DNA from 3 places in the Pseudomonas sp. GYB4201 genome. Region 1 is predicted to be linked to each of the others. Evidence: riboswitches for the same ligand, from Rfam matches in the RefSeq annotation. Region 1 holds a riboswitch; each other region holds the start of a gene.
The links. A riboswitch is a leader RNA that binds a small molecule or an ion and turns the genes downstream of it on or off. The one in region 1 is predicted to bind cobalamin.
Positions count from the first base shown of each region.

Region 1 (7,854 bases):
CAGAACCGTCAGCCAGCATGAAACCGATTCAGCTGCCCTTAGGTGTGCGTCTGCGTGATGACGCTACCTTCATCAATTACTATCCAGGCGCCAATGCCGCTGCACTCGGCTACGTCGAACGCCTGTGCGAAGCCGACGCCGGCTGGACCGAAAGCCTGATCTACTTGTGGGGCAAGCAGGGCGTGGGCCGTACCCACCTGCTGCAGGCCGCGTGCCTGCGCTTCGAGCAGATGGGCGAGCCGGCGGTGTACCTGCCCCTGGCGCAGCTGCTCGACCGCGGCGTGGAAATCCTCGATTACCTGGAACAGTACGAGCTGGTGTGCCTGGACGACCTGCAGGTCATTGCCGGCAAGCCCGAGTGGGAAGAGGCCATGTTCCACCTGTTCAACCGCCTGCGCGACAGCGGCCGGCGCCTGTTGATCGCCGCCTCCCATTCGCCGCGCGAGCTGGCGGTGAAACTGCCGGACCTGAAGTCGCGCCTGACCATGGCGCTGATCTTCCAGATGCGCCCGCTGTCGGACGAAGACAAGCTGCGTGCCCTGCAGCTGCGCGCCTCGCGCCGCGGCCTGCATCTCACCGACGAGGTCGGGCACTTCATCCTCACCCGCGGCACCCGCAGCATGAGCGCACTGTTCGACCTGCTGGAGCGCCTGGACCAGGCCTCCCTGCAAGCGCAGCGCAAGCTGACCATTCCCTTCCTCAAGGAAACCCTGGGTTGGTAGACCCGCAGCTGCTGGCCCGCGCCGGCGCTGCCCTGCGTGATGCCCGGCGCATCCTGGTGATTACCGGCGCCGGCCTCTCCGCCGACTCCGGGTTGCCCACCTACCGTGGCCTGGGTGGCCTGTACAACGGCACCACCAGCGAAGGCCTGCCCATCGAAAAAGCCTTGTCGGGGCCCATGCTCGAACGCGACCCGGCGCTGTGCTGGAAATACCTGGCGCAGTTGGGCGAGGCCTGCCTGGGCGCGCAACCCAATGCGGCGCACCACGCCATTGCCCAGCTGCAGAAAGCCAAGCCGGAGTGCTGGGTGCTGACGCAAAACATTGACGGTTATCACCGCCAGGCAGGAGGTCCCGACGAACGGTTAATTGAAATTCACGGGGAATTGGCGCCACTGTTCTGTCGCGCCTGTGGCGCTGTACGCGATGATTTGCGGGAAATCCTTGGTCAGCCACTGCCGCCGCGCTGCAACGTCTGTAATGGCGTTATGCGGCCTTCCGTGGTGCTTTTCGAGGAAATGCTGCCCGAGCGGGCGATTGAGGCGCTGTATCGGCAAATGGCGATTGGTTTCGAGGTGGTGCTGGTGATCGGCACCACGGCCAGCTTCCCCTACATCAACGCGCCCATCGCTGAAACCCGCGCCGCTGGCGGGTTTGCCATTGAGATCAACCCATTGCGAAGCGGGCTTTCTGCCAGCATGGACGTGTTTTTTGAGAGTAGGGCGTTAGAAGTCATGCCGAAACTGCTGAGTCACATTTTTTTCGATTGAATTTGCAAATGGATTTGATAGCGGGCATAGTCGCGTCTTCTTAACTTCTACAGACACGGTCGTGCCCATGCTAAAGCGCTTCGCACCCCTCGTGCCCCTCGCACTCGTGACCCTGCTTTTCGGCTGCGCGGCTCATACGCCGGTATCGCAGCAACAGGCTCTCAACCCGGTGACTCCACAGTCCCAGGCCCAGGCGAAAGCTGTAACCCTGAATTTCCAAGAAGAAGAGCTGGATACCGAAAAGGAACTGGCTGACTTCTCCGAGAACAGCAAGCCCTACCAGATGCCCATGCTGGCTGACAGCATCCTGGAACGCGGCAAATCGCTGATCGGCACCCGCTATCGCACCGGTGGTTCCACTGAATCGGGCTTCGATTGCAGCGGCTTCATCGGTTACCTGTTCCGCGAGGAGGCCGGCATGACCCTGCCGCGTTCCACGCGTGACATGATCAACGTCAAAGCCCCCCTGGTAGCCCGCAACAACCTCAAGCCCGGTGACCTGCTGTTCTTCAGCACCCGTGGCCGTGGTCGCGTGAGCCACGCCGGCATCTACCTGGGCGATGACCAGTTCATCCATTCCAGCAGCCACCGTAGCGGCGGCGTGCGCATCGACAGCCTCGATGACGCCTACTGGAGCAAGACCTTTATCGAAGCCAAGCGTGCCTTGGCCATGGCACCGACCACGACTATCGCACGCAAGTAAGCAGTCTGGGCGGTACTCGCAGCGGCGGCGCACTGGAAAGTGTGCCGCCGTTGCGCGTTTTCGGGAATACAAGCTAGTCTTCAACGGCAGTTGAATCAGGATGGTTCTGTTTATGTCGCTAACGGCCCGTTTCGCGCTATTACTCTTCGCAGGCCTGCTCACCGCCTGCGCTGGCCACAAGCCGCCACCTGCGCCTGCGCCGGTGTATCAACCTTTTGTTTCAGCTCCCCAGCAGCCCTTGTCCCCCCAGGCCGATGACGTCCTGATGCGAGCCATCGGGCTGGTCGGCACCCCGTACCGCTGGGGCGGCAACACGCCGGATTCGGGCTTCGACTGCAGCGGCCTGATCACCTACGTCTATCGCGACGCGGCCGGCATCAGCCTGCCGCGCTCCACGCGGGAAATGATCAGCATGCGCGCCCCCGATGTCAGCAAGGATGCCTTGCAGTCCGGTGACCTGATCTTCTTCGCCACCAGCGGCGGTTCGCAGGTCAGCCATGCCGGCATCTACGTGGGCGAGGGCCGCTTCGTGCATGCCCCGGCCACGGGCGGCACGGTGAAGCTGGACTACCTCAACAAGCCGTATTGGCAGCACGCCTACCTGAACGCCAAGCGCGTGTTGCAACCAGCAAGCCTGGCGCACAACCCATGAGTGGCACGGACGCGGCCCCGTAGCAGCGGCCGCCAGGCCGCGTCCGAACCCACCACTATTTCACGGCTGTAATCCGCCAGATCTTGTTCCCCACGTCATCGGCCACCAGCACCCCGCCCTTGTGGTCCTCGGTCACGCCAACCGGCCGGCCCATGGCCTGTTCCTTGTCGTTGAGGAACCCGGTCAGCACGTCGATCGGCTGGCCGCTGGGCTTGCCGTCCACGAACGGCACGAAAATCACCTTGTAGCCGCTGTGTGGCTTGCGGTTCCACGAACCGTGCTGGCTTACGTAGGCGCCATGGTTGAACGGCGCCGCCAGCCCGCCGCTGGTGCTGGCAAAGGTGAAACCGATGGAAGCGGTGTGCGGGCCCACGGCGTAGTCCGGGGCGATGGCCTTGGCCACCAGTGCCGGGTTCTGGGGGCTGACGCGGTTGTCGATGTGCTGGCCGTAGTAGCTGAACGGCCAGCCATAGAAGCCGCCGTCCTTCACCGAGGTGATGTAGTCAGGCACCAGGTCGCTGCCGATCTCGTCGCGTTCGTTCACTGACGTCCATAGCTGCCCGGTCTGCGGCTCGAACCCCATGCCGTTGGGGTTGCGCAGGCCCGAGGCATAGATGCGGTGCTCGCCGCTGGTGCGGTCCACCTCCCAGATCGCCGCGCGGCCTGCTTCCTTGTCCAGGCCGTTCTCGCCGACGTTGCTGTTGGAGCCCACGGTGACGTACAGCTTGTTGCCCGAGGGGCTGGCGATGACGTTCTTGGTCCAGTGGTGGTTGAGCGGCCCGCCCGGCAGATCCGTCACCTTGGTGCCCTGGCCGCTGATGGCGGTGGCGCCGGTGTCGTAATGGAAGCGCAGCAGGGCATCGGTGTCGGCCACGTACAGGTCGCTGCCCACCAGGGTCATGCCGAACGGCGAGTTGAGGTTGGCGATGAACACCGTGCGGGTGTCGGCCACGCCGTCGCCGTTGGTGTCGCGCAGCAGGGTGATGCGGTTGGCGCTGGGCACCCCGGCGCCGGCCTTGCCCATGACCTTCTTCATCACCCAGCCCTTGATGCCCTTGGCGTCCTCGGGCTTGGGCGGCGCGTTGGTCTCGGCCACCAGCACGTCGCCGTTGGGCAGCACGTACAGCCAGCGCGGGTGGTCCAGGCCCTCGGCGAAGGCGGCCACCTGGGTGCCCTTGGCCGGCTGGGGTTTCTCGCCGTCGGGCCAGCCTATGGCGTCGGCGATGTTCACCGTGGGGATCAGCGTCTTGTTCGGCGCTGGCAGCTGCGGGTGCGGGCCGGTGCCGTCGGCCACCTTCAGGGTCGAGGACTCGCCGCAGGCCAGCAGCGTGCTGGAGGCGAGGATGATCAGGGCCAGGCGGGTCTTGTGCATTGTAATTGCTCGCTGAGGCGGAGGTATGTGCTGTAGAGGGGCGGGGTAGGGCAGTGGTTCCAATAAAACCCCGCAGCAGCAACTGTCTTGAAACGGCGTCGTCTGCATCGCGACTAAAGTCGGCTCCTACGCCGTTCGTGGTAGGAGCCGGCCTTGGCCGCGATGCAGGCGACGCGATCGACAAAGGTGCACGCGCTCCGTAGCAGCGGCCGAAGGCCGCGCCAGGGCCGGACGCCGCCTGGCGGCAGCTGCTACAGGGGAGGTATGGCGAGCTTTAATTGACCTCCCACCCCCAACCCTCTAACCTTCCCGGCGTGTTTCAGGTGCCTTGCAGCCCCACGGCTGGCAGGGTGAAACAGGGAAGCCGGTGAGCCGCCGCAGGCGTGCGAGCCCGGCGCTGCCCCCGCAACGGTAAATGAGTCAAGGTCGCGCATGGCGCCACTGGGCCGAATTGGCTCGGGAAGGCGCGTGGCCCCGGGTGTGCATGCCCCCGCTCATGAGTCCGGAGACCGGCCTGGAACCCTTCTTGGCAAGCCGCTGGCTTGCCGGTCCCCTTTTGTTCTGTCGCGCGGGTGAGAGCGGCATTGACGAGTCTGTGCTGCGCCCGTCCGGGCGGCGGCTTTTCGTCGATGTCGCCTGTGTGCAGGTGTAGCGGAGAGCTGCGATGAGTGAATCCCAGGAACGTGAACAACGCCATCTGGCGCGCATGTTGCGCAAGAAGGCGATCATTGACGAGCGCATTGCCAATGCGCCCAACGAATGCGGGCTGCTGCTGGTGCTGAGCGGCAACGGCAAGGGCAAGAGCAGCTCGGCCTTCGGCATGCTCGCGCGCGCCATGGGCCACGGCATGCAGTGCGGCGTGGTGCAGTTCATCAAGGGCCGCAACGCCACCGGCGAAGAGCTGTTCTTCCGCCGCTTCCCCGAGCAGGTGCGCTACCACGTGATGGGCGAGGGCTTCACCTGGGAAACCCAGGACCGCCAGCGCGACATCGCCGCCGCCCAGGCCGCCTGGGAAGTGTCCCGTGGCCTGCTGCAGGACGAGAGCATCGGCCTGGTGATTCTCGATGAGCTGAACATCGCCCTCAAGCACGGCTACCTGGACCTCGACCAGGTGCTGGCCGACCTGCAGGCGCGTCCCGCCATGCAGCACGTGGTGGTCACCGGCCGTGGCGCCAAGGACGAGATGGTCGAACTGGCCGACACCGTCACCGAGATGGGCATGCTCAAGCACGCCTTCCAGGCCGGCATTCGTGCCCAGAAGGGCATCGAGCTATGACCCAGCCGCGTCATTGCCCGGCGGTGCTGATCGCAGCACCCGCTTCTGGCCAGGGCAAGACCACCGTCACCGCCGCCCTGGCGCGCCTGCACCGCAACCAGGGGCGCAAGGTGCGGGTGTTCAAGTGCGGGCCGGATTTCCTCGACCCCATGATCCTGGAACGGGCCAGTGGCGCGCCGGTGTACCAGCTCGACTTGTGGATGGTGGGCGCCGAGGAAAGCCGGCGCCTGCTGTGGGAAGCGGCGGCCGAGGCTGACCTGATCCTGATCGAGGGCGTGATGGGCCTGTTCGACGGCACCCCCAGCAGCGCCGACCTGGCGCGGCACTTCGGCGTGCCGGTGCTGGGCGTGATCGACGGCACCGCCATGGCCCAGACCTTCGGCGCCCTGGCCCTGGGCCTGGCGCGCTACCAGCCGGACCTGCCGTTCGCCGGCGTGCTGGCCAACCGCGTCGGCACCCTGCGCCACGCGCAACTGCTGGAAGGCAGCCTCACCGAAGGCCTGCGCTGGTACGGCGCGCTGTCCCGCGAGACCGGCATCGAACTGCCCAGCCGCCACCTGGGCCTGGTGCAGGCCAGCGAGCTGAACGACCTGGACCTGCGCCTGGACGCGGCCGCCAATGCCCTGGCGGCAAGCTGCGAAGTCGCGCTGCCACCGCCGGTGACCTTCGCCGCGCCCACCCCGGTACCGTGCGAACCCCTGCTGGCCGGCGTGCGCATTGCCGTCGCCCGTGACGAAGCCTTCGCCTTCACCTACGGCGCCAGCCTCGACCTGCTGCGCGCCATGGGCGCCGAGCTGAGCTTCTTCTCGCCGGTGCATGACCAGCAGCTGCCGCCCTGCGACAGCCTGTACCTGCCCGGTGGCTACCCGGAACTGCACCACCACACCCTGGCGGCCAACGCGCCGATGCTGGCGGCGATTCGCGGCCACCACGCCGAGGGCAAGCCGCTGCTGGCTGAATGTGGCGGCATGCTCTACCTGCTGGACGCCCTGACCGACGTCGACGGCCAGCGCGCCGAGCTGCTGGGCCTGCTGCCCGGCGAAGCGGTGATGCAAAAGCGCCTGGCGGCCCTGGCCCTGCAAGCGGTGGAGCTGCCCGAGGGCACCCTGCGCGGGCACACCTACCACCATTCGCTGACCAGCACCGCGCTTGAGCCCATTGCCCGTGGCCTCAGCCCCAACGGTGGCCGCGGCGCCGAGGCGGTGTACCGTGATGGCCGGCTGACGGCGTCGTACGTGCACTTCTATTTCCCGTCCAACCCGGCGGCCGTTGCCGCCCTGTTCTGCCCCAAAGGGGCCTCGCACATTTGATGACTGACAACGCCTACACCCCCGCCGAGCGCGCGGCCATCTACCGAGCCATCGGTGAGCGCCGCGACATGCGTCACTTCGCCGGCGGCGACGTCGCCCCGCAACTGCTGGCGCGCCTGCTGCACGCCGCGCACCAAGCGCCCAGCGTCGGCCTGATGCAGCCCTGGCGCTTCATCCGCATCAGCGATCGCGCCTTGCGCGGGCGTATCCAGGCGGTGGTGGAGGACGAGCGGGTGCGCACCGCCGAGGCCCTGGGCGAGCGCTCGGATGAGTTCATGAAGCTCAAGGTGGAAGGTATCAACGACTGCGCCGAGGTGCTGGTGGCGGCGCTGATGGACGACCGCGAGCGCTACGTCTTCGGCCGCCGTACCTTGCCGGAGATGGACCTGGCGTCGCTGTCCTGCGCCATCCAGAACCTGTGGCTGGCGGCGCGCGCCGAAGGCCTGGGCATGGGCTGGGTGTCGCTGTTCGACCCGCAGGCCCTGGCCGACCTGCTGGGCCTGCCCGCCGGCGCCAAGCCCATGGCCGTGCTGTGCCTGGGCCCGGTGACCGAATTCTACCCATCGCCCATGCTGGTGATGGAAGGCTGGGCCGAGGCCAAGCCGTTGAGCGAGATGCTGTACGAGAACCACTGGGGGGTGAAGCCATGAGCATCGCCCTGGTCACCGTTGCCGGCGTGGCGCTGGACGCCCTGCTTGGCGAGCCGAAGAGCCGTCACCCGCTGGTAGCCTTCGGGCGCCTGGCCGACCGCCTGGAGCGCCGCTTCAACGGCGGCGGCCGTGGCTGGCGCAGCCATGGCGTGACGGCCTGGTTCCTGGCCGTCATTCCCTTGACCCTGCTGGCCACGCTGCTGTCCTGGCTGCCATACGTGGGCACCCTGGTGGAAATCCTGGCGCTGTACTGCGCCCTGGGCCTGCGCAGCCTCGGTGAGCACGTGGCGCCCGTGGCCCAGGCCCTGCGCAGCGATGACCTGGACACCGCGCGCACCCGCGTGGGCTACCTGGTCAGCCGCCAGACCAGCGAGCTGGACGCCAACGCCGTGGCCCGCGCCG
Region 1 is NZ_JBWGIG010000022.1:71,267-79,120, reverse strand. Features, by position in the region: gene hda (DnaA regulatory inactivator Hda) at 18-722, shown strand; gene AC0Z2B_RS20590 (NAD-dependent protein deacylase) at 716-1,489, shown strand; gene AC0Z2B_RS20585 (C40 family peptidase) at 1,557-2,192, shown strand; gene AC0Z2B_RS20580 (C40 family peptidase) at 2,305-2,844, shown strand; gene AC0Z2B_RS20575 (PQQ-dependent sugar dehydrogenase) at 2,900-4,216, opposite strand; cobalamin riboswitch at 4,521-4,748, shown strand; gene cobO (cob(I)yrinic acid a,c-diamide adenosyltransferase) at 4,881-5,492, shown strand; gene AC0Z2B_RS20565 (cobyrinate a,c-diamide synthase) at 5,489-6,802, shown strand; gene bluB (5,6-dimethylbenzimidazole synthase) at 6,802-7,452, shown strand; gene cbiB (adenosylcobinamide-phosphate synthase CbiB) at 7,449-7,854, shown strand, end outside.

Region 2 (7,854 bases), on a different contig from region 1:
ATGTCGATACTCCGCGCCTAGCTGTTTCGCCAATTCAACGGCACGGCCCAGGCGAATCGCCCCCCTTTCCATATCGATCAGCAGCGCCGGGCACGGCAGCGGCACGATGCCCTCTGCGCGCTTGATACGCCCATCAGTGATCACCAGGCAGCGCTGCTGCTCATGGGGGAAGGCCTTGGCCCGGCGCGCGAGGAACTCGCCCGCCTGGGCCAGCGCGGCCACCAGCGGCGTGCCGCCGCCAGCGGCTAGGGCCTGCAACCAGGGCTGCAGGGCCTGGGAAGCTTTCAGGCCATGGCGTTGCCAGTGCGGCTGCTCGCCGCTGGCGGTGAGCAGGGCAAGGCGCGCGCGGCGGCGGTAGGCCTGGTCGAACAGCTCGGCCAGCAGGCCCTTGGCGTCGGCGAGGGCCTGGTGCTTGCGGGTGGACGCCGAGGCGTCGACGACCACCAGCCACAGCTCATGGGCGCTGGCCCGGCGCTGCTGCCAGCGCAGGTCGACAGCCTTGCGTGGCCGCCCCTGCAACAACGTGGCGGCCCAGTCCACCCGGCCGAAAGCCGCAGCCCGCGCGGCGCCACGGCGCCCCTGCTGCTGCCCGGCCTGGGGTCTGGCACCCGCCCCGGGGCGCGGGCGAATGCTCAGGGCTTTTTTGGCCAGCTCGGCACGTCACGCCGCGCGCCCATGGGCGTGGCCTGGGGCGGCAGGCCGCCCCACTGGCCTTCGCCGCTGGCGGCCTGGGGCGCTTGCGCGCCGGCAGGCGGCGGCTGCTCGCCCTGGGGCGCCTCGGGGGGCTGGCGACGGCGATGGCGCAGGGCGAACTCGGCCACTGCATCGATATCCATGGCCTCGATACCCAGGGCCCCGCGCCAGGCGGCATGGGCCCGTGCCGCGCGCAACCACACCAGGTCAGCACGCATGCCGTCGACGCCGGCGGCAAAACAACGTTCGGTGATGACGGCCAGCGCCTGGTCGTCCAGCGGCACCTCTTCCAATACCTCCCGCGCCAGTTGGCAGCGCTGGCGCAGGGCGTCCTGGCGGCTGGCCCACTCGTCACAGAATGCGTACGGGTCGGCGTCGAACGCCAGGCGCCGCCGGATGATCTGGCTGCGCTCCTGGGGAGCCGGCTGGCCGTCCAGGGCCACGTTGAGGCCGAAGCGGTCGAGCAGTTGCGGGCGCAGTTCGCCCTCCTCCGGGTTCATGGTGCCGATCAGCACGAAGCGTGCGCTGTGGCGATGGGAAATGCCGTCGCGCTCCACGCGGTTGACGCCGCTGGCGGCCACGTCCAGCAGCAGGTCCACCAGGTGGTCGGGCAGCAGGTTGACCTCGTCCACGTACAGCACGCCACCGTCGGCCTTGGCCAGCACGCCAGGGGAAAACTGCGCGCGGCCCTCGCCCAGCGCCGCGTCCAGGTCCAGGGTGCCCACCAGGCGTTCCTCGGAGGTGCCCAAGGGCAAAGTGACGAACTGACCGCTGGCGAGCAGGTCGGCCAGGCCACGGGCCAGGGTGCTCTTGGCCATGCCGCGCGGGCCTTCGATCAGCACGCCGCCGATCTTCGGGTCGATGGCGCTCAGGCACAGGGCCAGTTTCAGCGAGTCGGCGCCAACCACGGCAGCCAGGGGAAAATGCGGGGTATCGCGCATGTCAGGCATCTTCTTCTATATCCAGCAGCAGTTCCTCCAGGGCCTGGCGGTAGTCGCCCGGCTCGCCCCACAGGCCGCGTTGCTGGGCCTCGAGCAGGCGCTCGGTGATGTCGCGCAGGGCATGGGGATTGTGCTGCTGCATGAAACCTCGGGTGTCGGCGTCCAGCACGTAGGCATCGGCGAGCAACGCGTACTGGTGGTCGTCGATCAAATGGGTGGTGGCGTCGAAGGCGAACAGGTTGTCGACCGTCGCGGCCAGCTCGAACGCTCCTTTATAACCGTGGCGCTTGGCGCCGTCGATCCATTTGGGGTTCACCGCACGGGCGCGCACCACGCGGTTGAGTTCTTCCTTCAAGGTGCGAATGCGCGGCAGGTCGGGCTGGCTGTGGTCGCCGTGGTAGCTGGCGGCCGCCTTGCCAGCCAGGGTTTCGGCCGCGGCAAGCATGCCACCCTGGAACTGGTAGTAGTCGTTGGAATCGAGCAGGTCGTGCTCGCGGTTGTCCTGGTTCTGCACCACGGCCTGCACCTGGCCCAGGCGCTGGGCGAACTGCGCCCGCGCCGGCGTGCCGTCGTCGGTGCCGCCATAGGCGTAGCCGCCCCAGTTCAGGTAAGCCTCGGCCAGGTCCTGGCGGGTCTGCCACAGGCGGCCGTCGATGGCGCCCTGGACGCCGGCGCCGTAGCTGCCGGGCTTGGCGCCGAAAATGCGCCAGCCGGCTTCGCGGCGCGCCTGTTCGGCGTCGATGCCCTGGGCCAGCAGGGCTTGTTGCTCGCTGCGTACCTTGGCCGCCAGCGGGTTGAGGTCGTCCGGCTCGTCCAGCGCGGCCACCGCCTGCACGGCGGCGTCGAACAGGCGCAGCAGGTTGGCGAAGGCGTCGCGGAAGAAGCCCGACACCCGCAGGGTCACGTCCACCCGCGGACGGTCGAGCAGGCTCAGCGGCAGAATCTCGAAATCGTCGACGCGCTGGCTGCCGGTGGCCCACACCGGGCGCACGCCCATCAGCGCCATGGCCTGGGCAATGTCGTCGCCGCCGGTGCGCATGGTGGCCGTGCCCCACACCGACAGGCCCAGTTGGCGCAGGTGGTCGCCGTGGTCTTGCAGGTGGCGTTCGAGGATCAGGTTGGCCGAGGCAAAACCGATGCGCCAGGCGGTGGTGGTGGGCAGGTTGCGCACGTCCACCGAGAAGAAGTTGCGGCCGGTGGGCAGCACGTCCAGGCGCCCACGGCTGGGCGCGCCGCTGGCGCCAGCAGGCACGAAGCGCCCGCCCAGGGCCGCCAGCAGGCCGCCGATCTCGGCCGGGCCGCACGCGTCCAGGCGTGGCGCGACGGTGTCGCGCAGGCCGTCGAGAATCAGGTCGACGTCAGCCCAACCGGTGGCGGCAGGCGTGTGCAGCGCCTGTTCGATCAGCTGCGCGGCATACAGCTCCAGGCGCTCGCGGGTGTCGCCGGCGGTGCGCCAGCTGTCCGCGCTGACCGCCTGCAGGCAGGCCGGGCGGGCGCCTTCCCAGCTGTCGCCGAGGTTGCAGTCCAGCGGGTCGAAGCCCAGCTGCAGCGCCCGCCCGAGGGTGCGGATCAGACTGGCGTGGGCGCCGCGGCCATCGCCGCGCGGGATGCGCAACAGCGACGCCAGGGTGTCGATGCGCAGGCGCCCGGTGGGCGACTCGCCGAAAATGTGCAGGCCGTCGCGGATCTGCGATTCCTTCAGGTCGCACAGGTAGGTGTCCAGGCGCGGCAGCCACAGCGCGGCGTCGGCGTCACTGTCCCAGCCGGCGTCCAGCTGCAGCTCGCGGTCGATCTGCGCGTCGCGCACCAGCGCCAGGATCTCGCGTTGCAGCTCGCGGGCGCGGCGCGGGTCCAGCAGCTGGGCGTCGTAGTATTCGTCGGCCAGGCGCTCCAGGTCGCGCAGCGGGCCATAGGTTTCGGCGCGGGTCAGCGGCGGCATCAGGTGGTCGATGATCACCGCCTGGGTGCGGCGCTTGGCCTGGGCGCCCTCGCCCGGGTCGTTGACGATGAACGGGTAGACGTTGGGCATCGGCCCCAGCAGCGCGTCCGGCCAGCAGCGCTCGGACAGGCCCACGCCCTTGCCCGGCAGCCATTCCAGGTTGCCGTGCTTGCCCACGTGCACCACGGCGTCGGCGCCATAGGCGTGGCGCAGCCAGAAATAGAACGCCAGGTAGCCGTGGGGCGGGACCAGGTCGGGGTCGTGGTACACGGCGCTGGGGTCCAGCTGGTAGCCACGAGCCGGCTGGATGCCGACGAAGGTCAGGCCAAAGCGCAGGCCGGCGACCATCATGCGGCCGCTGCGGCACATGGGGTCGGCGCTTGGCTCGCCCCAACGCTCGCGCACCGCCTGCTGGTTGGCCAGCGGCAGGCGCGCGAACGCCGCCAGGTAGTCGTCCATGGCCATGCTCTGGGCGCAGGGGCGCAGGTCAAGGCTGTCAAGGTCGTTGCTGACGCCGCCCAGCAACTGCTGGATCAGCGCCGTGCCGCTGGCGGGTAGGCCCTGCACCGGGTAGCCCTCGGCGTGCAGGGCGCGCAGGATGTTCAGCGCCGCCGCCGGGGTGTCCAGGCCCACGCCGTTGCCGATGCGGCCGTCGCGGGTCGGGTAGTTGGCCAGAATCAGTGCGATGCGCTTCTGGCCGTTGGGCAGGCGCGCCAGCTCGGCCCAGCGCCGCGCCAGTTCGGCGACGAAATCCATGCGCTCGGGGTGCGCGCGGTAGCAGACCACGTCGGACTGGCTGCGCTCGCTGCGCCAGGCCAGGTCCTTGAAGCTGATGGGGCGGCTGATGATGCGCCCGTCCAGCTCCGGCAGGGCGATGTGCATGGCCAGGTCGCGCGGGCCCAGGCCCTGCTCGCTGGCTTCCCAGCCGGGCTGGTTGTCCTGGGCGCAGATGGCCTGGATCACCGGGATGTCGCGGCGGAACGGCCGCAGGTGCGGCGCTTCCGGGCTGGACTGGGCAAACCCGGTGGTGTTGAGGATCACCGCCGCGCCGACTTCGTCCATCCAGGCCTGCACCTGGCTCAGGCAGCCGGCCTCCTTGAGGCTGGCCACGGCCATGGGCAGCGGGTTCAGGCCGGCCGCCAGCAGGCGTTGGCAGAACACGTCGACGAAACCGGTGTTGGCCGCCTGCAGGTGCGAGCGGTAGAAGATCAGCGGCACCACGGCCTGGCCGGGTTGCCAGTCGGCCTGCCAATGGGCCAGGCCGGCATCGTGGTGGGCCGGGTGATAGATGGCGGTGCGCGGCAGCGCCTGGGGCTCTGCCCAGGCGTAGTCGCGACCGAGAAACTGGCTGGCCAGGCAGTTGAACAACGACAACGCGTTGCCCATGCCGCCCTGGCGCAGGAAGTGCCACAGGCGTTCGCCCACCTCGCGACCCACGGTGCCCAGGTCACTGAGCTCGGGGTCGGGGCGGTCGTCGCCGGGCACCAGGATCAGCTGCACGCCGCGTTCGGCCAGCGCCACCAGCTGCTCGACGCCGTAGCGCCAGTAGCCGATGCCGCCGTGCAGGGAAATCAGGATGACCTTGGCGTGGCGCAACACCTCGTCCACGTACAGGTCCACGGAAGCGTGGTTCTGTACCTGCATGGGGTTGGCCAGGCGCAGGCTTGGGAAGTCGTCCGGCAGCTGCCGGGCGGCCTCGGCCAGCAGCGCCAGGTGCGAGTCACCGCTGCAGAGAATCACCAGCTCGGCCGGTGTCTGGCCCAGGTCGGCGATGCTGTCGTCCGGCACGAAACCGCCGGGCTGGGTTCTCAGCAGGTGCATGGCTTAACCGTTCAGGGCTGCGCGCAGCTGGCTTTCCAACAGGGCTGCGTCCAGCTCCTGGCCGATCAGCACCAGGCGCGTGCTGCGCGCTTCTTCGGCGCGCCAGGCGCGGTCGAAGTGCTTGTCGAAACGGGTGCCCACGCCCTGGATCAGCAGGCGCATAGGCTTGCCCGGAATGGCGGCGAAGCCCTTGACCCGCAGGATGCCGTGCTTGACCACCAGGGTGGTCAGGGCGTCGAGCAGCTGGGCTTCCGGCGCTTCGGGCAGCTCGATGGAGATGGAGTCGAAGGCGTCGTGGTCGTGGTCGTCGTGATCATCGTCGTCGTGGTGATGATCGTGGTGGGTCAGGCGGCCGTCGATGTGTTCTTCCGACTCGGCGCCCAGGCCCAGCAGCACGTCCAGCGGCAGGCGGCCGCTGCTGGCTTCGATGACCTTGACCGCCGGCGGCAGTTCCTCGGCCACTTCGCGGCGCACGGCGGCCAGGGCCTCGGGCTCGATCAGGTCGGCCTTGTTGAGGATCACCAGGTCGGCGCTGGCCAGCTGGTCGGCGAACAGCTCGTGCAGCGGCGATTCGTGGTCCAGGTTGGGGTCCAGCTTGCGCTGGGCGTCGACCTGGTCCGGGAAGGCGGCGAAGGTGCCGGCGGCCACGGCCGGGCTGTCGACCACGGTGATCACCGCGTCGACGGTGCAGGCGCTGCGGATTTCCGGCCACTGGAAGGCTTGCACCAGCGGTTTTGGCAAGGCCAGGCCGCTGGTCTCGATGAGGATGTGGTCGAGGTCGCCACGGCGGGCCACCAGTTCGCGCATCACCGGGAAGAATTCTTCCTGCACGGTGCAGCACAGGCAGCCGTTGGCCAGTTCGTAGACGCGGCCGGTGGCCTCTTCCTCGGTGCAGCCGATGGTGCACTGCTTGAGGATTTCGCCGTCGATGCCCAGCTCGCCGAATTCGTTGACGATGACCGCGATGCGGCGGCCTTGGGCGTTGTCCAGCATGTGGCGCAGCAAGGTGGTCTTGCCCGAGCCCAGGAAGCCGGTGACGATGGTGACGGGAAGCTTGGCCAGTGTTTTCATCGGATGCCCTTGGCAATATGGCGGGCAAACGGGACGAGAACCGCGGGTGCCGGGCACGCGGGTGCATTCGCCACCGGATCACCCCGCCCGGTTGTAGTGGAAGTCTGTCGAGGCAGGTCTCCTGGCTTGCGGCGTGGGCTCGAAAGCCGACCCTGGCGCCTTCCCGCGTGGAACGCAGTGGCATTGCCGGGGCGCGCACCGCTTACAGTTGCGGGGGCAGCTGCGGCTTGGACCGCATTCCCATCTTGGCTCCGCGTGGCGGAGAACCTCGAAGGTGCAAGGCTACGCAGTGTGGGGGGGAAGGTCAACATCGCCCCTGGCCGCTGCCTGCAGCAGCGGCTACGGTATAGTGGCGGCTTGAGATTTTGTGGATGCCTCCCATGCCTGACCTCTACGCCGGCTTCGGCTGCCAGCGCGGCTGCCCCGCCAGCGTGCTGGCCGACCTGCTCGACACCACCCTCGCCCACCACGGCCTGAGCCGCGGCGATGTGACGGGCGTGGCGAGCATTGACCTGAAGGCCGACGAGGCCGGGCTGCTCGAACTGGCGCAGGCGCTGGACGTGCCATTGACGCTTTTCAGCGCAGCGCAGCTCGCGCCTTTCGAGCCCCGGCTAACCCACCGCTCCGCCGTCGCCTTCAGCCACACCGGCTGCCACGGCGTGGCCGAAAGCGCCGCGCTGGCGCTGGCCGGGGCCGGCAGCCAGTTGCGCGTCAGCCGGCAAAAAAGCCCCAAGGCCACCCTAGCATTGGCACAAGCGGGCCCGATTCCCGGATAATCACCGCCTCGCACTTGAATTTCGCTCAAGCAGCATTCGTTTTCTTCAGGATTTGCACATGACCGTCTACTTCATCGGCGCCGGCCCCGGCGACCCGGAACTGATCACCGTCAAGGGCCAGCGGCTGATCCGCCAGTGCCCGGTGATCATCTACGCCGGCTCCCTGGTGCCCGCCGCCGTGCTCGAAGGCCACCAGGCCGAACAGGTGGTCAACAGCGCCGAACTGCACCTGGAGCAGATCATCGACCTGCTGGCCGCCGCCCACGCCCGCGGCCAGGATGTGGCGCGGGTGCATTCGGGCGACCCGAGCCTGTACGGCGCCATCGGCGAACAGATCCGTTGCCTACGCGCACGCGGCATCCCCTTCGAGATCATCCCTGGCGTCACCGCCACTGCCGCCTGCGCAGCCCTGCTGGGCGCCGAGCTGACGCTGCCGGGGGTGTCGCAGACGGTGATCCTGACCCGTTATGCCGACAAGTCGCCGATGCCTGAAGGCGAAGCCCTGCATGACCTGGCGCGTCACGGCGCGACCATGGCCATTCACCTGGGCGTGCAGCATTTGTCGAAAATCGTGCTGGAGTTGCTGCCCCACTACGGTGCCGACTGCCCCATC
Region 2 is NZ_JBWGIG010000025.1:70,020-77,873, reverse strand. Features, by position in the region: gene AC0Z2B_RS21960 (vWA domain-containing protein) at 1-651, opposite strand, end outside; gene AC0Z2B_RS21955 (magnesium chelatase ATPase subunit I) at 633-1,634, opposite strand; gene cobN (cobaltochelatase subunit CobN) at 1,636-5,394, opposite strand; gene cobW (cobalamin biosynthesis protein CobW) at 5,398-6,465, opposite strand; cobalamin riboswitch at 6,560-6,751, opposite strand; gene AC0Z2B_RS21940 (cobalamin biosynthesis protein) at 6,837-7,241, shown strand; gene cobM (precorrin-4 C(11)-methyltransferase) at 7,300-7,854, shown strand, end outside.
Region 2: it holds a riboswitch for cobalamin, as region 1 does, so the genes downstream of both, cobW (cobalamin biosynthesis protein CobW) here and cobO (cob(I)yrinic acid a,c-diamide adenosyltransferase) in region 1, are expected to answer to the same signal.

Region 3 (7,854 bases), on a different contig from region 1:
GGCCATCCACCGCTTCATCGAAGTCATCGTAACGGGCGCGCACCACCGCCGCGTTCGCCGACAGCTGCCAATGGTCGGCCAACGCCAGTTCCAGGCTGGCCTCCAGGCCGTTCGAGGACTGCTGGCCCACCTGCAGGGTGTCGCGGGTGATGGGGTCGGTGGTCAACAGCTTGCGCTTGACGATGTGGTAGGCGGCCAGGGTCCAGGCGCCGCGGCCGTCCCAGAACTGCTGCTTGAGGCCCAGCTCGGTCTGTTTTGCCCGGGCCAGGTCCAGCTGCTGCTGGGTGGGGTTGAGGGTGACCAGGTCGCTGACGCCGTCCTGGCTGGTGCTGTACTGGCCGTACAGCGACAGCTGGTCGGTGACCGCGAACACCAGCCCGGCGCGCCAGTTGCCGCCGTCCAGGCTGGCGTCGCTGCGGGTATCGGTACGCGCGTCGTCACGCTGGATGTGGTTCTGGTCGCGGCGCACGCCCGTCACCAGCGCCCAGCGCTCGGACAGCTGCAGGCGGTTCTCGGCGAACAGCGCGAAGGTCTGGGTGGTGCTCTGGCTCAGCGCCTGGAACGGCGACTGGCTGTGGAACCAGCCCGGCGCCGGCGCCCAGGGGTCCACGTAGTCACCACCAACATCGGTGTAGGGCGAGTTGTTGGCCAGGCCGAAGCGGATGCGGTTGTACTCGGCGCCGACTACGGTCTTGCTGGCAAGGCCGAACAGGTTGTGGTCGAAGGTGAAGGTCTGGCGGTCGCCCAACTGTTCTTCGTGGTGCTTGATTTCCAGGTAGCTGCCGCGCAGCAGTTGGCCCTGGCTGCTGTCCCAGCTATAGCTTTCGGCGTTGCGCCAGTGGCGGCGGCTCTTGATGTAGTACAGCTCGTTGCTGGCGCTGATAGCGTCGCTCAGGGTCCAGTCGCTGGTCAGCCGGGTCCATTGGTCGTCGTAGTGCTGCATGGCGTTGCGCACGTTGTAGTTCTTGTCGCGCAGGCTGTCGTGGTAGTGGCCGTCGATCAGCGGTGTGCCCAGGTAGTTCATGGGGCGGCTGTCACCGCGCTCGTGGGCCAGGGTGAAGCTCAGGTCGTCGCTGGCCTGCCAGCGCAGGGCGCCGCTGAAGGCCAGGCTTGAGGACTGGCCACGGTCTACCCAACCGTTGCTGCGCTGCTGGTCCAGGGTCAGCCGGTAGCTGAGGCGCTCGCCCAGCGAGCCGCCGCTGTCGAACGCGGTCTGCTGGCGGTCGTCGCTGCCGTAGCCCACGCGCAGGTGGTTGCTGATGGCGCCCTCGAAGGGCTTCTTGGGGATCACGTTGATCACCGCGCCGGTGGCACCTTCGCCGTACAGCACCGAGGCCGGGCCGCGGATCACGTCGATGCGCTCCACCATCCACGGGTCCACCGGGAAGGTCTGGGTGCCGGCGCCGGTGTACAGGCGCGCGCCGTCGAACAGGGTCATCACCGACTCGTGGCCGCTGAAGCCGCGCGCCGACAGCGCCGTGTTGCCGTTGCCCGGCGCGGCGATGCTGGTCATGCCGGGCGCACGGGTGACGGCTTCCTGCACCGTGAGGTTGTTGCGCTGGTCGATGGCGCCTTCGTCGAGGCTGCTGATACTGGCCGGGGTCTGCAGCGGCGTCAGGTTCAGGCGCGAGCCTGCGGTGCCGGGGGTGGCCAGCGCGGTGTCGGCGCGTTCGCTGATGGTGGTGGCCGGCAGTGCCAGCTCATCGGCGGCGTGCACGGGCAAGGACAAGGCCAGGCACGGGGCCAGGCGGTGAAGCAGGGAAGTGCGGGACATGCTGTTCCAACTACAGTCAGGAAAAGATGAACCCGGAGGGACACGCATGGCAAATCGCGGGCGCAAACGCCCACGGAAACCGGCCTGCGCCCGCCCACCGCGGGTTGCCAATTGAAGCGTTTGCAGGCCGGTCTCCGGGCTTGCGAGGGTCATGAACGCGCCGCCTTCCCATGCTCTATGCACAGTGGCCTGTTGACGTGTTCGCTCGCTTACCGTTGCGGGGGCAGCGCCGGACTGATCACCAAAGTGACGCACCGGCTTCCCGTTTCACCCTGAGCACGGCGGCTGAGGGCACCTGAAACTGGCGCGCATTCGACCACTGATGTGGATCCAGGTCAATGTCTGCGCCTCGATACAATCTTGTAGCCGCTGCCGAAGGCTGCGCTGGCCGGCATGAACACTGAATATCTCCAGTGCATGAAAAGGCCAGCGCAGCCTGCGGCAGCGGCTACGCAGCGTCGCGTCAATGGGGTATATTGCGCGCCATTACAGAATACATACCGCAGTACACTTCAAAGGAGCAGGCATGGCACGGGGTGGGATCAACAAGGCAGTGGTGCAAAAGGCGCGTGAGGCGCTGCTGGCCCGGGGCGAGAACCCCACCATCGACGCCGTGCGCGTGGCGTTGGGCAACACCGGTTCGAAGACCACCATCCACCGCTACCTCAAGGAGCTGGAAGAAACCGACCAGCGCCGCCAGGCCCCGCGCGAGCACCTGACCCAGGAGCTGGGCGAACTGGTAGGCCGCCTGGCTTTGCGCCTGAAAGAGGAGGGCGACGAGTATGTGCAGCAGGCCCAGGCGCGTTTCGACCTGCAAAAGGCCGTGCTCGAAGCCGACCTGGCCGAAGCCGCCAAGGCTCACGCGGCGCTGCAGCAGCAGTTCGAGATCCAGGCCGAGGCTCTGGCCAGTGAGTCGGAGCAGCTGGCTACCTGCCGCACCTCGTTGCAGGCCGAGCACACCCGCAACGCGCGGTTGGGCCAGGAGTGCAGCGACCTGCAGCTGCGCGTGCAGGAAAAGGACGAACACATTCGCTCGCTGGAAGACAAGCACCAGCACGCCCGCGACGCCCTTGAGCACTACCGCCAGGCGGTGAAGGAGCAGCGCGACCAGGACCAGCGCCGCCACGAAGGCCAGGTGCAGCAGGTGCAGGTGGAAGTGCGGCAGTTGCAGCAGAGCCTGATCGTCAAGCAGGACGAGTTGATGCGCCTGAACCGCGACAACGAACGCATGCTGGTGGAGGCACGCCAGGCGCGCAAGGATCAGGACACCGCCACCCAGGCCCTGGCCGACAAGGCCGCCGAGGCCACGGCCCTGGCCACGCAATTGGCCCAGGCGTTGGGCGCGCGCGAAGCGCAAGCCCAGCAGATCGAGGTGCTGCGCCAGGAGCAGGCGGCCCAGGCCAAGGCCAGCAAGGCCCAGGTGCTGCGCGAGGCGCGCCTGGAGCAACAGCTGCAACAGGCCAATGCCACCTTGGCGCAGTGGCGCGCCGACCGCGCCGCGGCCAGCGCCGAGTAAAGCCGCTCAGGGCTCGGAAGGGGTATCGTCCGGGCCCACCGGGTGCAGGCCGCTGCGCAGGATGCGCCGCACCCGCTGCATTTTCTCCACCGAGCCGGGCACGCCGTTGCCCATGTCCAGCAGGGCCTGGGCGCACAGCTTGGGGCCATAGCCGTCGAGCTTGGCGAATTCCTCGCCGGACATGTGAATGGTTTTGAGGGCGAAGGCCAGCAGGTTGTCGCCGGGGTTGGGGCCGTTGAGGATGCCCTGGATCATGTACGCCAGGGCCTGGCGGTACTGGCCCTGGGTGTGGATGGCGGCGCAGTCGATGTCGGTGCCGGCGAAGGTCTGCACCATCAGGCGGCGCATCACCTCGTCGAGCAGTGCCGGCTCGCTGCCGTCGTCCTCGAACACCTTGGTGCGGCGCAGGGGAATGACGTTGTCGTCGTGATCGCTCATGGGTACTCCTTGTGGTGACGCTACAGGGAAAGTATGCGCCATTGCGTTGCGCTGTCCATAATCCTCGCGGCGCTGTCCAAGCCAGGCACCGCTGCCGGCGGGCACACTGCAGGCCTGCCTTTGCCATCAGGAGCCTCCCATGACCGAGTACGTGATTGCCCCACCGCCCGCCGCCAGCGTCGCCATTGCCGGCGACAGCCGCCGTTTCCCCGTGCGCCGGGTGTTCTGCGTGGGCCGCAACTATTCCGAGCACGCGCGGGAAATGGGCCATGACCCGGACCGCGAGCCGCCGTTCTTCTTCTGCAAGCCCGCCGACGCCGTGGTGCCGGCCGAAGGCGTGATCGCCTACCCGCCGCTGACCGCCGACCTGCACCATGAGGTGGAACTGGTGGTGGCCATCGCCGAGGGCGGCGTCGACATCGCCCCCGAGCAGGCCCTGGCGCATGTGTGGGGCTATGGCGTGGGCCTGGACCTGACCCGCCGCGACCTGCAGGCCCAGGCCAAGAAGCAGGGCCGGCCGTGGGACTGGGCCAAGGGCTTCGACGAATCGGCGCCGTGCACCGCGCTGATCCCGGCCAGCACCCTGGGCCACCCGGCCAGCGGCGCCATCTGGCTCACGGTGAACGGCGAGGAGCGCCAGCGCGGCGACCTGGCGGACCAGATCTGGGCGGTGCCGGACGTGATCGCCTACCTGTCGCGCGCGGTGGCGCTGCAGCCCGGCGACCTGATCTTCACCGGCACCCCGGCCGGCGTCGGCGCCTTGCAGCCCGGCGACCAGGTCAGCGCCGGCATCGACGGCGTGGCCCAGTTCCAATTGCGCATCGGCCAGCGCTGACAGCCGCCGCGCCGCGCTTTAGACTGGCGGCGTCTATCCGGCTTTCGAGGTTGCTGCCATGTCGTCCCTGTCCCGCGTGCCCACCTACGGCATGCAGCAGCGCAGCAACCGCGAGGATTTCTACATCCGCGACAAGCAGGAGCGCGAGGCGCTGACCTCGCCGCACCGCCACGAATACTTCCAGATCCAGGTCAACCTGGGCGGCGACACCGTGCAGCACATCGGCGGCGCGGTGCGGCCGTTCCCGCGCAACGCCCTGAGCTTTATCCTGCCGCACCGCCTGCACTTGATCCCGCACCCCGAGCACGGCAACTTCATGCTCATCAACTTCGCCCAGGGTTTCCTGCTGCCGCACCTGGCGTGCGACCCGCTGGACCTAGAGGACGTGCCCCTGGGCCAGGCCCCTGAGCTCGCGCCGTTCCAGTGCCAGGAACACCTGGACTTCATTCTCGACGACGGCGCCTTTGCCGAGGTACAAGCCTTGCTGCTGCGCCTGCGCGAGCTGGACCGCACCCGTGACTTCGGCACCACCACCTTGCTGCGGGCCGGGCTGTTGCAGCTGATTGGCCTGGTCAGCCAGCGCTTCGCCCCGGCGCTGCAGCAACTGGCCAGCGACAAGGCCGCACGGCGCGGCCGCCGCGATGCGCTGGCGCGAGTGACCGCCTATATTCGCGAGCACATCGCCAACCCGGAGCTGACCTTGAAGGACGCGGCCGCCGCGGCCTTCCTGTCGCCCAACTACCTCACCCACCTGCTGCGCAAGGACACCGGCAGCACCTTCAGCGAACTGGTGCTGGAGCGGCGCATGCGCCTGGCGCGCACCCATCTGCTCAACAGCGACGAGCCCATCAGCCACGTGGCCCAGCGCTGCGGTTTCAGCGACGAAGCGTACTTTTCGCGGCGCTTCCGCCAGACCCAAGGCCTGCCGCCCGGGCAATTTCGCCGACAGCAGCGCGAGCATAGCGCCCATCAATGATGGTTAGCGTTGTGGCCGGGCTTTGCTAGGGTAGGTGAAAGGTTCAGACGAGCATGGACGATGAAGGCCATACAACAGCGCACCCTGGCGGTCAACGGCATCACCCTGAGCGTGCACGTCGCCGGGCCCGAACACGGCCGGCCGGTGTGGCTGCTGCACGGTTTCCCCGAGTGCTGGTACTCGTGGCGGGCGCAGATCGCGCCGCTGGTGGCCGCCGGTTACCAGGTGTGGATGCCGGAGATGCGCGGCTACGGCGCCAGCTCCGCGCCCCAGGCGGTGGAGGCCTACGACCTGCTGACCCTGTGCGCCGACATCCAGGGCGCCATGGACCTGCTGGGCCAGCGCCAGGTGTGCGTGGTGGGCCACGACTGGGGCGCGCCGGTGGCCTGGCACCTGGCGCTGCTGGAACCTGAGCGGGTGCAGGCGGTGGTGGCCTTGTCGGTGCCCTACGCCGGGCGGCCGAAACAGCCGGCGATAGAGCTGATACGCGCGCACTTCAAGGACCGCTTCAACTACATCCTGTATTTCCAGAACCCGGGGGTGGCCGAGGCCGAGCTGGACGCCGACATCGCCCACACCCTGCGCATGTTCATGCAGGGCGGCGCCAACGGCGACCTGATCCTCAAGCACAAGCCTGCCAGCGCCACGCTGTTCGACGGCATCAACCAGCCCGACCGGCTGCCGCCCTGGTGCAGCGCCGAGGCGTTCGAGGTGTACGTGCAAACCTTCGCCGGCCGCGGCTTCCATGGCGCGCTGAACTGGTACCGCAACTTCGAACGCAACTGGCAGCGCACCGAAGCCCTGGCCGAGGCCTGCGTCGAGCAGCCGGCGCTGTTCCTGCTGGGCGACCTGGACCCGGTGGGCGTGCTGGAGGCGCACACGCTGCTGCGCATGCCCAAGCGCGTGCCACGCCTGGAGCAGCACATCGTCAAGGCCTGCGGCCACTGGATACAGAGCGAACAGCCCGACATCGTCAATGGGCATCTGCTGAAGTTCCTGGCCACCCATTACCCGTAAACCACCTCAATACCCGTAGCAGCGGCCGCAGGCCGCGTCCAAAGCCGTCTCACCGAATGAAGATTAATTTAACCTCACAACCCGTTGATCCATAACGCTTTGCCCAAAGCCGCGGACACCCTGCATATGCCTTTTCCCTAGGCACTTATGACCCCGCCCGGCATATCCATAGGCCAACTCCGTATTTTTGAACCAAAACGTACATTCCTACACTCCGCCGTCCCTGACCCCACCAAGGACGTCCGATGTACCGTCAAGCCTTCCCCCTGGCCCTCAGCGCCGCTTTGTTCAGCCAGCCCCTGTGGGCCGATGGTTTCCTCGATGACAGCAAGGCCGACCTGACCCTGCGCAACTTCTTCATCAACAACGACAACCGCAGCGGCACGGCCACCCCGTCCAAGCAGCAGGAGTGGGGCCAGGGCTTCATTCTCAATTACACCTCGGGCTTCACCGAAGGCCCAGTGGGCTTGGGCCTCGACGCCCTGGGCATGCTCGGCCTGCGCCTGGACTCGGGCAAGGGCCAGGCCTACAACAGCGGCAGCAGCGGCGGCGGCATTGTCTTCCCCAGTGAGAGCGACGGCCGCGCGGTGAACGACTTCGCCAGCCTGGGCCTGACCGCCAAGCTGCGCTTCTCGAAGACCGAAGTACGGCATGGCACCCTGCAGCCGCACCTGCCGGTGATCGGTATCAACGACGGGCGCCTGCTGCCGCAGACGTTCCAGGGCACCCAGGTGACCAGCCGCGAGTTCGACAACCTGACCCTCATCGGCGGCAAGATCACCTCGGTGAAGGGCCGCAACTCCAGCAACCAGGCGTCGCTGTCGATCGCCGGCGCCAACAGCCTTACCGGCCAGCGCAGCAATGCCTTCTACTACGCCGGCGCCGACTACAAGCTGGACCCACACACCACCGCGCAGTACTACTTCGCCAACCTCGACGACTTCTACGACCAGCACTTCGTGGGCCTGACCCACAGCACCAAGCTGCCGCGCGGCACCTTGCAGACCGACCTGCGCGGCTTCATCAGCAGCAGCCAGGGCGAGAACGCCAGCGCGGCGGGGCGGTTGGCCGGCTACAAATCCAGCGGCGCGGTGGGCAGCAACGGCGAGGTCGACAACCGCACCTGGAGCGCGCTGTTCACCTACACCCTGGGCAGCCAGTCGCTGGCGGCGGGGTACCAGCGCGTCGACGGCAGCAGCGACTTCCCGTTCATCAACCAGGGCGACGGCAACGCCCCGTACCTGATCACCAGCCGCCAGATCGGCCGCTTCCAGCACGCCGGCGAGCGCACCTGGCTG
Region 3 is NZ_JBWGIG010000017.1:37,303-45,156, reverse strand. Features, by position in the region: gene AC0Z2B_RS17460 (TonB-dependent receptor) at 1-1,774, opposite strand, end outside; cobalamin riboswitch at 1,883-2,088, opposite strand; gene AC0Z2B_RS17455 (DNA-binding protein) at 2,301-3,290, shown strand; gene AC0Z2B_RS17450 (hypothetical protein) at 3,297-3,728, opposite strand; gene AC0Z2B_RS17445 (fumarylacetoacetate hydrolase family protein) at 3,868-4,563, shown strand; gene AC0Z2B_RS17440 (helix-turn-helix transcriptional regulator) at 4,622-5,539, shown strand; gene AC0Z2B_RS17435 (alpha/beta fold hydrolase) at 5,600-6,556, shown strand; gene AC0Z2B_RS17430 (OprD family porin) at 6,802-7,854, shown strand, end outside.
Region 3: it holds a riboswitch for cobalamin, as region 1 does, so the genes downstream of both, AC0Z2B_RS17460 (TonB-dependent receptor) here and cobO (cob(I)yrinic acid a,c-diamide adenosyltransferase) in region 1, are expected to answer to the same signal.